DNA from 2 places in the Anaerospora sp. genome. Region 1 is predicted to be linked to the other one. Evidence: riboswitches for the same ligand, from Rfam matches in the RefSeq annotation. Region 1 holds a riboswitch; the other holds the start of a gene.
What was found. Region 1 has a riboswitch for cobalamin ahead of RTR76_RS02590 (MotA/TolQ/ExbB proton channel family protein). Riboswitches for the same ligand answer to the same signal wherever they lie in the genome.

Region 1 (6,780 bases):
CGATCATCCATCGAGAGATTTTTCATAGTGACCGCGCCCCCTTAACCATATCTTTAAACACATCAAAATACGATATTTTATCCGCAACAGTCTCTCTGGCGACACCAAGCACCCGTTTAGCCGGAGTACCGTCTACACCGTAAATATTGCGCATTAAGTCAGCCGCGAGCATAGGATAAGTAGTGAAAACTTGTCTCGTATGTGCCATATAATCATGTGCATTTTTAAAAGTATGCATATCTTTTAGCACACTTTGCTGCAATCGCGTCTCGTAACCTTTTAACATATTTCTGGAATAATCACCTGCATCTATTGCTTCATTAGCCGTCTCAGCTGCTGCAATGCCGGATAAAATAGCATAATCCATTCCCCGAACAGTAAATCCGCTATTAACAACCAGGCCTGCTGCATCACCGGCAATCATAACACCATCGGCAAAAAGCTGAGGAAGCGCTGAAATCCCACCTTCCGGAATAAGGTGTGCAGAATACTCGATAACCTCTCCACCTTCAATATAACGGGAAATAGATGGGTGGTGTTTTAACGCCTCAGCGATATCCGCTACCGGAAGTTTCGCATTCTTCCAGCTAAGAGAATCAACGACCATCCCCAGTGAAATACTGTTCTTATTCGTATAGAGAAATGCACCGCCGCTGATGCCTTTCGTACATTCGCCAACACACAGCATTGCCGTACCAACATCACTGACTGTATTAAATCGCTCATTAATTACCGCTTCAGGCAGTTGAACGATATGCTTAATCCCTAATGCAATATTTTTGAGCTCTAATGGCTTAATAATCCCAGATCTCTCCGCCACAAGAGAATTAACGCCTTCAGCACTAATCACTAAATCAGCTTCAAGCTCTTCATCTCCGATTTTAACACCGCAGACCTTCCCGTCCCTCATAAGAAACGTGTCAACGGTACTGGCCGGAATCATCATGGCTCCCGCATCTTCTGCTTTTGCCGCTAGCCACGCGTCCAGCTTGCTCCTGAGTACCGTATAAGACTGCTGGTTGACCGATGAAAATGTTGAGTCGATGGCAACGCTTGTTTGCGGTGTCATCATCATCATCATTTCTCTCGTTACCTCCCGTTCAAGCGGAGCCTCCTGCCATTCGTCACCCAATAGTTTTTTAAGCGCATATGTATAAATACGACCGCCCGTCATATTTTTTGCGCCTGGCCCTTTGCCCCGGTCGACTAACAATACTTCCCGCCCGGCTTTTGCCAGCTGATAAGCAGCTGCGCTGCCTGCAAGTCCGGCACCAATGACAATAACCTGAAATTTTTCATCTGCCAAAATGTTCACCCCTCCAAAAATAAATAAGATTTCTAGCAGAACTTTACCATTTCACGTCATAGCGTGAAAAATCTGTAATTTCATTATGCCACAAACATATTTGCTATTCAATGAAAACAAAGCCGGTGGTTGCTATGTAATAAGAAAAGCCAATCACTCCAACTTTAATTTACCTAAAGTTGGGAGTGATTGGCTTTCGTATGAGCCGGCTATCCAGTTATTTAAGAGCGGCTCAAATCCACTTTCTCCAAAGGGATCAGTTTTGTCTTTTTCACATATTTATAGCCTAAGTAAGCTGCTAAAAACACGGGAATACCAATATACGATACGGCTACACCATACCAGTCAATAGTCCCGCCTAAAAAGGCATTGTAATTTTGCCCAATTATGACGATAGAACAAAGGGCAAAGGCAAACAACGGTCCGAAGGGAAACCATTTAGCCTTATACTTCAATTCGCTTAAGTCCCTCCCTTGTTTAATGAAGGCCCGCCGGAATCTGTAATGACTAATGGCGATTCCCAGCCAGGCGATAAAACCAATTACACCAGTTATATTTAACAGCCAGGTGTAAGCGGTACCGTCACCGACAAGCGAGGTTAGAAAAGCAAGTAATCCGAAAACAGTTGTTGCATAAAGAGCGTTAGCCGGTACTCCCCGCTTATTCACTTTGCCAAAAAGCTGTGGCGCTTTGCCTTCCTTGGCCAAAGCATACAGCATTCGCGAGGATGCATACAAAGATGAGCTCCCGGCTGAAAGCACCGAAGAAAGAATAACTGCATTCATAATAGATGCAGCCGTTCCTAAGCCTGCACGGGAAAACACTAATGTAAAAGGACTGACAGCGATGTTCTCTACATCGTTCTTCAACAAATTTTCATCCGTATAGGGCAGTAAAAAACCAATAATTAATAAAGCTCCAATGTAAAACAGCAAAATGCGCCAGAATACAGTATTAATAGCCTTAGGCACATTTTTTTCCGGTTCTTCACTCTCACCAGCAGCAATTCCCACCAGTTCCGTCCCTTGAAAAGAGAATCCTGCGATCATAAAGATACTTAATATCGCACCAAATCCGCCCACAAAAGGAGCTTCTCCGGTATGCCAATTGGCAAAGCCGGGTGATGAAGTGTTGCCAAAGCCGAGAAGCACGGCAACACCAACAAATAAAAAAACGACAACTGTGATTACTTTAATCCCGGCAAACCAGAATTCACTTTCACCGTATGCGCGGGTAGATAATAAGTTCAATATAAACAGCATGACTAAAAACAATCCACTCCACACCATGGCAGGAATATCCGGAAACCAGAATTTCATAATAATAGCTCCGGCAACTAACTCCACTGCCAGACAGGAAGCCCAGTTCAGCCAGTAATTCCAGCCTACGGCAAAGCCTAGCGCAGGATCAACAAACCGGTTGGCATAGGTGCCAAATGCCCCGGAGACAGGCAAATAGGTAGCCATTTCTCCCAGGCTGGTCATCAAAAAATAAACCATAATGCCAATTACACCATACGCGAATAAAGCTCCGCCTGGCCCTGCCGTACTAACAGAGGCACCGCTGGCGACAAACAAGCCCGTACCAATAGCACCGCCGATTGCAATCATATTCATGTGGCGTGCTTGCAGGCTTCGCTTTAACTCACCCGTTTCTGTGTCTATTACATGGGGATTGCTGCTGATTTGGTTTTTTTCAGTTTTTAAATTGCTGCTCATAGGATTCACTCCTTTTTTACTTTTCCAGGAAACGGAATTTTATTACATTAAATACGAAGTCTATTCCACGATCGTCCCCCGCTTCTTCCCCAGCGTCTGAATTCAGAATACTTCTTCTATCTGCAATCAGCGATTATAAAAAGGAAAAAGGCTCCAGAGAAAACTCTGAAGCCCCCTATATCCTATGGTGCGGGAGACAGGAATTGAACCTGCACGCCGTAAAGCGCTAGATCCTAAGTCTAGTGCGTCTGCCAGTTCCGCCACTCCCGCATGTATGAAGTCAGCAATTGCGAGCTTCCAGAGAATTTTCCTTTCCTGGAGGCGATCACTTGATGTGATCTCACGCACCTGACATAAGAATATTACCATAAACAATATCCCTTCGTCAAGCGTTTTTTTCTGTGCATGCTGACTTTTTTTCATTATTTTTTTCAGTTACAGGTTTTCCTCAATATTTTTCTGCCCCATCACCTAACCGATGCGCTCATTTTCACCGCTGGCCATTGCTTGGCAGCTGAGTAGCTGCCTGCAATCAGCAACTTCCAGGGATATGAGCTAAACGGAAAAGCCTGCACTTAAATATGCTTAATTCAGACGAAATTTAACTTCTACCGTAGTAATACACACTACCGGCTGCCCATTGGCGGAATCGCGGGCAGGCACAAATCGCCACCGCTCAACCGCTTTTACTGCAGCCTCATCTAATTCGTTTCTCCCTGAAGAACCTACAACCCAAACATTGCTGGGCTTGCCATTCTCCATGATTTCCATTTTAACGGTTACACTTCCTTCTACTCCATCGCGCCTGACACTTTCCGGGTAACGGGGCTCTACTTTCTGCAAAATCCGGGGAGGCGAAATGAGACCTTTTGTCGCGCTGCCGGTGCCGCCGCCCGAACCTGCTCCTGAGCCTGATCCAGAACCGCTTCCTGCAAACTCACCTCCGCTTCCAGTTCCCTGCGACGAGAACCTATTAGCTGAGCTCGAAAACGCTTGAGCAGCTGCCTCAGTCTCCGTTATGACCGATTCAGCTTCTGCGATCTCTGCAATTACCTGCTGTTTTACTGGTACAGTCGTCTTCATAACCATTTCCTGCTGTGGCACCGTCTGACTAGCCGCCAGTGCCGGACTGCCTGGCGCAGAGCTTTCCTGCATTCCGGGATCTGCAATTAGATCCAGCTCCACCACAACAGGCTCGGCCACCGGAATCGTAAAGATATGTGCCGCAAACCAGCCAATACAAATGATCAGCCCTATATGTATAACAATAGAAAACGCCAATGCCCGCAGCCATTCATTACGTTTGCTCATACTGCTCACCTTGCCTTAGCTTCTGTGGCAATAGCAATTCTGCGAATACCTGCCTGTTTTAACTCATCAAGTACAGCCACAACCCGGCCATGCTCCGTATGCCGGTCTGCCCGGAGAACAACCGCTAGATCCGATTTTCGTGCAACTTCGATTTGCATCCGTTTTGCCAGCACCTCTACAGGGAGTTCTTCCTGATCAACAAGTACTTTGCCAGTCTCCGTTATTGTCACCGCAATCGGTTTCTCCAAGTCTGTCTGCGCAACAGCAGCTTGCGGCAAATTGACGGGAATTGACTTTTGTTCTACCATATACAGCGTGCTCATCATAAAGAACACCAGCAGGAAAAAAATAATATCAATCATGGGAATAATCATCAGCTTAGGCGACCGCTCCAGTCGTGAACTGCGCAGCTTCATTACTCATCACCTGCCACACTGTCTAGAAAAACAGAGCAGGCTTGCTCCATATCGGTTACGACGGCATCAAGCCGATGACTGTAATAACTATGTACAAGCAGAGCCAGAACAGCTACACACAAGCCTGCCGCTGTCGCAACAAGCGCTTCCCCCACACCGCCGGTAATGGCCATTGGCTGTCCTGATTTCACATTAAACACGCTGAAGGACTGAATCATGCCAACAACAGTCCCTAATAATCCGAGCAATGGCGACAAAGTAACAATCGTATCCAGATAACCAAGGTTTCTCCGCAAATTAGCAGCCTCAAGCTGAGCCGCATTTTCTAACGTACTTTCCAGCTTGCTGGTATATTTTATCCTTGTCAGACCGGCAAGCAAAACTTGCGAAACAGCCCCTTGGGTCTGCGTGCAAACCGCAGCTGCCCCCGGCCAGTCCGCGGCCTTCAGTTTGGGTTTGAGAGCTGCCAGCAGCTTTTCCAGCTCCGTATCAGCACTGCGATAATAACGAAAACGTTCAACTGCTATAGCAACCACAAACAGCGAACACAGGAGTAGCGGATACATAACCAGACCACCCTTATTAAATAACTCAAAAAAACTCATCTTTCATTCTCCTCTCGTACTGTGCAAAATGGAAATGACGGATATAAGCGAAACATCCGGCAAAAACATAAAAACCTTCCTGATCAGCCCAGGAAGGTCTAGTTATTAGAGAAATCTTCAGATAGAACTGGCCGGAAAGCCAAGAAGGAAAATCGCTCTAGTAATCCCCTTCCCATCGCTCGTGGGTATGACGGTGATTGTTAAACAGGCAGTTCTCCTGGCTTTAGGATCATCACTTACCCAAACCTTCCCAAGACTTTTCGCCTCAGTGGTATCTCTTGGGTTTGCTCCCCGTTACAGTGGCGGGACCGCGCCGGCTTTACACCGGTCTTCCCTATTAAGCCCCGCAGGGCACCTATTTCGCTCATGAAATTGTATTGATAATAGCACTATTTATTGATATTTGTCAAATCTCTTTTAAATCTGACGATTTCTACCAAAGCAATTAGTGTCTTGACAAAGTTAAATCTTAGTTTAGCCAGCGTAGATTTTTTCGCACTGCTGCGTTGTCGTCGCCTTACATATTCTCGATATGCGCGGACTCCTCCGCCTTGCATTGCAAAAAAATCTACACTGTCTAATTCTAATTCACAACTTTGACAAGACACTAGTTTTCTACCGGAAATGAATCTTTAATAAAATCGATAAATGCTTTTAATGCATTCGATAGATATTTGTCTTTACGCCAAACAAGTCCTGTTTGAATATTAAGGGGATGTTCCAAAGGGCGGCTGCTAATATTGGTCTGTTTTTGGGCAACTACATCAAGCAAAAAGGAAAGTCCAATCCCCTGTTCCACTAAATTAATAATGGTTTGTACTTGCCTTGTTGAAAAAATAACTTTTGGTGCAAACAAATGCTTTTTACATTCTTCCATAATAATCTGCCGGTTATAGGTATCTTCCTGCAGCAAAATAAACGGTTCATCCTGCAGCGCTGCAATCGGTATTTGCGACAAAGCACTCAACCGATGTTCATGAGGCAGACATACGACAATTTGACGTTGAACAACAGGCATTGTTTCCATTGCTGTTAACTGATTATCAAAAAGAACGCCAAAACCAATATCCAGCTTGCCCTGCTCAAGCAGCCGCAAAATGGAAAGCGTTCCCTGCTCGACAATTGTCAATTCAAAATTCGGATACAAACTTCGGAATTTACTGAAAATGTGGGGGAACAAAAATACACCAATCATCGGTGGAATTCCCACTTTAATTGATCCCGTCTGCATAGTACGGTAATCCTGCATTTCTGAAACGGAATCATTAACACGTCGCAAAATATCATTCACATGCTGTAAAAATAAATTGCCTTCTAATGTGAGGCTTAAACTCCTTTGGCTCCGGTCAAATAAGGGTACTTTTAACTCTTCTTCCAGCTTCTGCATGGCAACCGTAAGCGACGGTTGGGTTAAGTGCAATACC
Region 2 (8,439 bases), on a different contig from region 1:
TTATCCTGGATACTAAGCAGGTAAAACCGTAAGGCTTCCTCTTCATTACCAAATGCTTCTGCTAAGAGTCCCACCTGATAATAAGCCCGAAAGCCACGGCTGCCGCTAAAGGGTGCATAATAGGCTGGCTGCTCCGGCATAGCCAGCGCCTGGTGAAACCATTGGTAAGCAGCAGCATAATTTTGTTGTTCGAGTTGAATCAAGCCGCCATAGTAATAGAGATCGGCATAATCGGGAAAAAATTGCAGACCCAGAGTTATTGCCTCTAGCGCCCAGTCATATTTTTGCGCACTATAGTGAGCCAGAGCGATATAACGCAGTAATTTGGGATAGTATACGGTCTTAGGATCGGTGTTATTAGCTGCTTTTGTCAGTTCTTCAGCAGCTTCTGTGAAGCGGTCAGCACGGTACAGTTCTATACCATAATGGTAGCGCAGCATATGATTATCCGGGTTGCTATCCAATTCTTTCTTTATAATAGTCAGATTGCGGACTTTTTTGTTTTTTTCCAGTATCTGCTGGTTTAAATAACCGTAATGCCGAAGAACAATGCCTTCTGCTATTTGAAAGCGGGCTTGGCCGTTTTTTTCGAGGATTACATCGACTATTTGTTCGTGAATCGCTCCCCGAAAGCGATAATCCGGTTTGTTGCGAAACAGGCGGAATACTAAATCCGGTGAGCTTTCTATGCTGCCCTCGGAGCCAATCAAATTGATAATTTTTATAAAGAAGCCTTCCTCTTCGCCTGCAATAACTTGGCGGAGGATTTGTCCGCTTTCCGGTTCCAGTGCCTCGTCGGCATCCAAAAACAGAATCCAATCGCCGGAGGCTGCCTCTAGGGAGGCATTGCGGGCTGCACTAAAATCATCTTGCCATAAAAAGGGAATGACAACTGCTCCATTGTCTTCAGCAACTTTAATCGTCAAATCGGTTGAACCAGTGTCGACTATGATAATTTCGTCTACGAACCCTTTTATGCTAGCTAAACAACGGGTTAAATTTATTTCTTCATTTTTCACAATCATGCACAAACTAATCTTTTTACTCACTTTTCATACCCCATATTGTTTTACTATCAATATATGCACAGGGTATTTTCGTTGTTCAAGGAAAATGGCATTGACATAAAAACTTCCTTCCAGACAGTCACCATAAATAAGCAAAAACATAATCTATAAAGACGGTAGAAATTCTACTGTATCGTTTGGAGGAAGGGAGACTGTTTGATCTATGCCTAACTTTAAAATTATCCAGGACGTAGCAGATCAGGCGCGAGTAAAAATCTTTGGTTCTCAAAATATAGCAATCAATACAGATGGAGCCGGTAATTTAGCAATTACACCCCCTGTTTCCGGTCTGCTGGTCACTGTTGCTGACACCGGTCTTAGCGTGACTGGGCCTATTAATGGACTGATTGTTACCGCCCCTGCGTCGGGCTTAAGTGTGACAGGACCATTGAATGGTTTGATTGTCACCGCTCCCGCGTCGGGCCTGAGTATAACTGGCCCGGTGAACGGACTGATTGTTACCGCCCCTGCATCGGGATTAAGTGTCACAGGACCAGTAAATGGCTTAATTGTAACTGCCCCCGCATCGGGATTAAGCGTAACACCGCCTGTTGACGGCTTTGCCATAACGGCACCTGCTAATGGCTTACTGGTGACTGCCCCTGAATCGGGCTTAAGTGTAACCGGTCCTGCAAATGGACTGATCGTCACCGCCCCTGCATCGGGCTTAAGTGTCACAGGACCAGTAAACGGTTTAATTGTAACTGCCCCCGCGTCGGGATTAAGCGTAACACCGCCTGTCGACGGCTTTGCCATAACAGCGCCTGCTAATGGCTTGCTGGTAACTGCCCCTGAATCGGGCTTAAGTGTAACCGGTCCTGCGAATGGACTGATCGTTACCGCTCCCGCGTCAGGCTTAAGTGTCACAGGACCAGTGAATGGCTTAATTGTAACTGCTCCCGCGTCGGGATTAAGCGTAACACCGCCTGTCGACGGCTTTGCCATAACAGCGCCTGCTAATGGCTTGCTGGTAACTGCCCCTGCATCAGGCTTAAGTGTAACCGGTCCTGCGAATGGACTGATCGTTACCGCGCCTGCATCGGGCTTGAGTGTAACAGGACCTGCAAACGGTCTGGTTGTAACTGCTCCTGCAGCAGGATTAAGTGTAACACCGCCTACTGGTGGCTTGCTGATTACCAGTGCAGGTCTGTCTGTAGTTTCTGCATTGGCTACAACTGATGTAACCGAAGCGAAGACTGGTATTGTGGATATAGCCGGCTCACCATCTAATCCATATGTCGTACTTGGTGTAGCCCAGTATTCGTTTGGTTTGGTTAATCAGTCAACATCAGAACCTAATGCTCAGGCTGCGGCTAAGCTGCAGGTAAGTCCAGATGCGATAAACTGGTTCGATAACAGCTCTGTGGTTACTTTGAGCCCGGGAAGTGCAGATTGTCTAGTAGCATCAGTATTCTTAAAATATGCCCGGGTATATTATTCTGCTGTCAATGCAGCTAGTTCAGTTGATCTCACGATATTCTTCCAGGGTCAAACCTCATAATAGAATCTGTAAGGCATTTTGTCTCCAACCTTTTGTTGGAGACAAAATACATAAGTAAGGAGGGAATCGTTGGATGGGGGTGAAGACGGTTAAGCCGCCTATTCGCGCCGCTACAGCAACCACCAGCAAACAGGGGCGGCAGCTTTGTGACAAGTATACATTGCTTGTTGGCAAGGAAAGGGAAGTTTTTCAATCATTACTTGCTTTTGATACTGCTTCGCTGCCTTTGATGCAGGCAATCGTCAATGGGACGCTTACACTTTATTTATATGAAAATCTTTTTCCTAATCGGAAGAAAGCGATTGCTGTCCATCGGATACTTTCTCCGTGGAAGGAAAATAGGGTTCGCTTACAGGACCTTATCATTGATCCTGTTCCTGTTTGCCTGTCAGTTATTCAAGGCAATAATAAATTTATTGATTTTGACATTACTCCGTTAGTTCAAGAATGGCATAGTGGTACAGCAGCAAACTTAGGAATTCTTTTGAAACCAGCTGACAACAGTTATAGCAAGCAATCTGGCATTAGCGGATTTTGCAGCAGAAATTGCTGTAATTCCCTTTGCTGGCCAGCTTTACATATATCATTTATTGACTACAGTCCTGCTCAGAATTGCAATCCCACACTTGAGTTCGATTGCAGGGTGAGCACAGGTAGTGTGGTCCAAACAGCGTGTACTTTGAATGTATTGCAATACATGTACACTTACTTTGTTATTAATACAGGGAAAAGCGGTGCCTTAATCGCACTGCAAATCAGTCCTGACGGGATAAACTGGATTACCGAAGGCGAACTGAACTCCATAAGGCCAGGAGAAACAAAGCCGCTTATTCCTAATAGCATAGCTAAATATGCCCGTCTAGTTTTCCAGTCTGATGAATCAGGCCAGAGCGCTAGTCTTGCTATATGTGTGCGAGGTTATTTAGCATAGCCTACTGTTCGTACATAGCCGATTTTCGTAAAGGAGTTGCTGCATCGGATAAGATGGCAGGACAAGCAGATGTGCGTTGACGGCAGGAATATGTCCTGCTATAATGACATCAATTGGATAAAAGCGGTTGAGGTGCCGCCAACGTTTGTTGGGGGAGAATAGGGAAGTCTGAGCGGGATAACAACATCTTGCATAGGCGCGGGCCCACCACTGTACCGGTGAGATCTTGCAATGCCACTCGTAAAAGGGGAAGGCGCAAATCGTCGATGATTCGGGAGCCAGGAGACCTGCCTTGATACCGTGCTAACATCCTTCATGGAAAAGAAGGCTTTTTTGGAGTTACCAAAGAGGCCTTTTATTTTTTCCCAAATTTGCAAATTCAGTAATTCAGGATAATGGAGGTCAGTTATGAGTTTATTGCAAGAAACGCTACAGAAAATTGTGCTGCCTGATGCAGTGACGATGGAGAAGGTGCAAAGCCGTCTGGACAGCCTGATTAAACCGCAAGGCAGCCTTGGACGCTTGGAAAGCATGGTTAAACAATATGCAGGTATTGTCGGACAGGTGCACCCCGAACTGCCACGTACTTGTATGGTAATTACTTGTGCCGATCATGGCGTTGCCAGACAGGGCATTAGTGCCTATCCGATAGAGACAACACTGGGGATGACTGCGAACTATCTTGTCGCCAAAGGGGCCAGTGCCAATGCATTTGCTAATTATTGCGGTGCTGATATGGTGGTTGCAGATATGGGAGTCGCGGGTGACTTATCCCATGTTCCCGGCCTTTTGCAGCGTAAAATAGCATATGGGACCGAGGATTTTACACAAGGGCCGGCCATGACACGTGAGCAGGCGATACAGGCGATTGAAACAGGAATTGAAATTGTTAATGACCGGGTAAAGCTGGGGTACAATAGTTTCAGCTTAGGCGAAATGGGAATCGGCAATACGACTGCCAGCGCCGCTATCGTATCTGCTTTCACTGGATTCACTCCGGAGCAAGTTACCGGGCGGGGAACAGGAATATCCGATCAACGAATGATCGTAAAAATCAATGCTGTGCGCCGTGGATTAGAAGTTAATAAGCCAGACAGGCAGGATGGTATTGATGTACTGGCTAAAGTAGGCGGCTTTGAAATTGGCGCATTAGCTGGAGTTGTGCTGGGCGCAGCGGCTAATAAATGTGCAGTTATTATTGATGGGTTGAATACTACTGCCGCTGCACTGATCGCCAATGCGATTCATCCTATCTGTAAAGATTATATGTTTGCCTCTCATTTATCCGGTGAGCCTGCTCATATTCTGGCATTGCGCTTTTTGAATCTTGAGGCGTGTGTGGACATGGGTGTCCGCTTGGGAGAGGCAATTGGGGCCTCGGTAGTAGTGGATATGCTGACGATTTCAGTCAAAATGGTCAATAATATGAAGACTTTTGAAAATGCAGGGGTCTCCAGACAATTATAGGGTGGGAAATATTCGCAGGAGGATAGAAGATGATTGAAGAAAGCATCTCTTTAATACAGCCGTTAGATCGAATAGCCATGGAAAAGTGCCAGCTGAGGCTGGATAACTTAACAAAACCTTTAAATAGTTTACATTCTTTTGAACACTTGGCTCTTCAAATGGCAGGCATTACCGGTCTTCCCCGGCCGCAAAATATCAAGAAGAGTATCATTTTGATGGCGGCTGATCACGGAGTAGCAGTAGAAGGGGTAAGTGCTTATCCGCAGCAGGTAACAGTGCAGATGGTAAAAAATTATATAGACGGTGGGGCTGCTGTAACAATATTTGCAGAGCATGTTGGCGCCCAGCTTGCGCTAGTTGATATCGGTGTGGCGAATGAGCTGCCGCCTGTACTTGAGCTGCATCATGAAAAGATCGCCTTGGGGACAGGGAATATTGCCGTTGGCCCGGCGATGACTCTGGAACAGGCACGCAAGGCAATTGAAGTGGGGATCAAGATAGCCCGCCAGGAAATTGCGAAAGGTTCGCGCGTTTTAGGACTGGGAGAAATGGGAATCGCCAATACTACTGCCGCCACAGCAATTATCGCCTGCTATAGCAGTTTGCCTGTTGCTGAGCTATGCGGTCGAGGTACGGGAATTTCCAATGAAATTTTTAACAAAAAAATTCAGGTGATTGAAACCGCTTTAGCCGTTAATCAGCCTGACAGTAATGATCCCATTGCAGTTTTGAGCAAAGTTGGCGGGTTGGAAATTGCCGGATTGGTTGGCGTTATCCTGGCCGCTGCTTCAGGCGGGGCCGCAGTTATAGTAGATGGATTGATTACGACGGCAGCAGCACTTATTGCGGTTAAAATTGCACCAAATGTCAAAGACTATCTCATAGGATCACATATTTCCACTGAGCCTGCTCATAAAGTTGCACTGGATATGATTGGAGTTGCTGCCCACCTGCATTTGGATATGCGGCTGGGAGAAGGAACAGGAGCCGCCTTGGGAATGTCGCTGGTTAATGCAGCTTTGCATGTCATTAATGACATGAAGACATTTGGCGAGGCCGAAGTTGAGGTAGCGCAAGATGGTCCCGGTGCACTGAAGCAAACAAAGAATGTGAAAGATTAAATAAAAAATATTACGATTTTAGAAATTAATTTTCACATTAAGCAGGTAGGTTGGAAAAAATACAGAATATTATATTCTGAAATTGCATGTTCTCTGCGTTTGTGGAGGGACATGCAGTAAAATTGCCAACAAAGACAACAGGAGGGATTTCCAAATGAAACGGTGGCCATTATTTATTATGCTGCTGTCGCTAACCCTGCTATTTACCGGCTGTGGAGGTAAAAAACAGGAAGCACAGCAGGACGGACAAAAATTTGCTGGCAAAACAATTCGTTTTGTCGCAACTAACCATCCTTACCCCGAAGCGATTAAGGCTCTAATTCCTGAATTCGAAAAACAAACCGGCATTAAAGTAAACATGGAAAGCTATTTTGAGGACCAACTGACTCAAAAACTGACAGTTGAAATGACTTCCGGCTCTTCCACCATCGACGTATTTATGACACGGCCTCTGCAAGAAGGCCGGTTGTTCTCCAAAAATAAATGGTATGAGCCATTGAATCCGTACCTCAGTGATGCAAACAAAACGCCTGCAGCCTGGGATTGGGCAGATTTCCAAAAATCTGCTGTTGAAGCAACAACCTTAAATGGTACTACATATGCAGTGCCAATTGTAAGTGAATGGCAGATGCTGTTTTACCGCAAAGACTTGTTTGAACAGGCAGGCTTAAAGCCACCTACCACTTTAGAAGAGTTAGAAGCAGCAGCCAAAAAACTGCATAACCCGGAAAAAGATATCTATGGTATCGTTTCACGAGGCCAGCGCGGTGCTGCTGTAACACAGTTCTCCAGCTACCTGTTTGAATTTGGTGGAGACTTCCTGAAAGATGGAAAATCGGTTATTGATACACCTGAAGCTGTAAAAGCTATTCAATTTTACGGCAGAATTTTAAAAGAGTACGGACCTCCCGGCGTAACCAATATGAGCTGGCCGCAAGCACAAGCTTTGATGGCGAGCGGTAAGGTTGCTATGTGGACTGACGCGAGTACTTTATTACCCGGACTTCTTGATCCGCAAAAATCCAAAATAGCTGATAAAGTCGGACTGGCACCATTTCCTGCCGGACCCTCTGGCTTTAAGCCCTTTAACGTAGTTCCATGGGCCGTATCTGTATCGGCGCAATCCAAGAATAAAGATGCTGCCTGGGAATTTGTAAAATGGCTGTCCAGCAAAGAAACAATGAAAAAAGCTCAATTGGCAGGCAACACAACTGCACGTAATTCCATCTGGAGTGATTCTGAAATCACAGCTAAGCTGCAGCCTGGTCTTGCTGATATTGCCAAGAAAACAGCTGCAACGGCAACTCCTTATGATCGTCCGCTCATGACAGCTGTTGTTGAAGCACGCGATGCTATTGGAGACGTAATTGTAAAATCAATTGAATCCGGCGGTACTGCCGATATCCAAAGCCTGGCTACTGAAGCAAATGCGAAAGTAAACGAATTGCTGCAGAAGTCCGGTGAAGGTAAATAGTTTTTTTGAAGAGAATAGGGATGGTGCGGCTTCTTGCTAGCCGCACCATCTTAATCACTAGTACTTAAGCAGGACTGCAAATTTTAGGACAAGTGTGCTTGTAGGAGGAAGTTAAGCGTGAATCATTATATAGAGCGCAATATACATTGGATTTTCCCGCTACCGGCTGTTGTCTTTGTTGTATCAATGATGGGATTTCCTGTATTGTACACGCTTTGGGTAAGCTTGACCGATTGGTCTATGGCCTCTGGCGGAGAAGCGAATTTTGTTGGGTTAAGCAACTATATAGCTTTGTTCAAAGATGAGCGTTTTTATAATTCGGTATGGTTAACTGGCTATTTTACTATTTTAGCGGTTGGTGTTGAAACTGTCCTGGGAGTTGCAATTGCGTTAATACTTAACCGGGACTTTAAAGGTCAAAATATTGCTAAGACAATTCTATTGCTGCCGATGGTAGCAACACCTGTTGCGATCGGCTTGGCCTGGACGTTATTTTATGAACCGACAATCGGGTTAGGTAATTATGCTCTTAAGCTGTTAGGCTTACCTGCATCCAGCTGGCTTGCTTCAAAAGATAGCGTAATTCCGGCACTGGCAATTGTTGATATATGGGAATGGACCCCGATGGTAACATTGATTGTTCTTGCCGGCTTGGCTGCCTTGCCGACAGATCCCTTTGAAGCTGCAGAAGTAGATGGAGCTACCCGATGGCAGGTACTCCGTTATGTGACACTGCCGCTGTTGCTGCCAACAATCCTGATTGCTGTTATTTTGCGTAGTATTGATGCCTTTAAAACTTTTGACATTATTTATACTATGACGGCTGGCGGACCAGGCTTTGCCTCTGAGACGCTAAATATTTACGGATATAACCTGGC

Region 2: another riboswitch for cobalamin. It lies ahead of cobT (nicotinate-nucleotide--dimethylbenzimidazole phosphoribosyltransferase); the one in region 1 lies ahead of RTR76_RS02590 (MotA/TolQ/ExbB proton channel family protein).

The regions. Positions count from the first base shown of each region.
Region 1 is NZ_DALZUO010000002.1:124,533-131,312, reverse strand. It holds gene RTR76_RS02620 (ferredoxin family protein) at 1-26, opposite strand, end outside; gene RTR76_RS02615 (FAD-dependent oxidoreductase) at 23-1,306, opposite strand; gene RTR76_RS02610 (amino acid permease) at 1,528-2,922, opposite strand; tRNA gene RTR76_RS02605 (tRNA-Leu) at 3,210-3,294, opposite strand; gene RTR76_RS02600 (energy transducer TonB) at 3,610-4,335, opposite strand; gene RTR76_RS02595 (biopolymer transporter ExbD) at 4,341-4,751, opposite strand; gene RTR76_RS02590 (MotA/TolQ/ExbB proton channel family protein) at 4,751-5,356, opposite strand; cobalamin riboswitch at 5,546-5,730, opposite strand; gene RTR76_RS02585 (LysR family transcriptional regulator) at 5,964-6,780, opposite strand, start outside.
Region 2 is NZ_DALZUO010000008.1:23,880-32,318, reverse strand. It holds gene RTR76_RS08685 (glycosyltransferase) at 1-1,049, opposite strand, end outside; gene RTR76_RS08680 (DUF6385 domain-containing protein) at 1,231-2,568, shown strand; gene RTR76_RS08675 (DUF6385 domain-containing protein) at 2,642-3,499, shown strand; cobalamin riboswitch at 3,613-3,809, shown strand; gene cobT (nicotinate-nucleotide--dimethylbenzimidazole phosphoribosyltransferase) at 3,908-4,966, shown strand; gene cobT (nicotinate-nucleotide--dimethylbenzimidazole phosphoribosyltransferase) at 4,996-6,087, shown strand; gene RTR76_RS08660 (extracellular solute-binding protein) at 6,242-7,561, shown strand; gene RTR76_RS08655 (sugar ABC transporter permease) at 7,679-8,439, shown strand, end outside.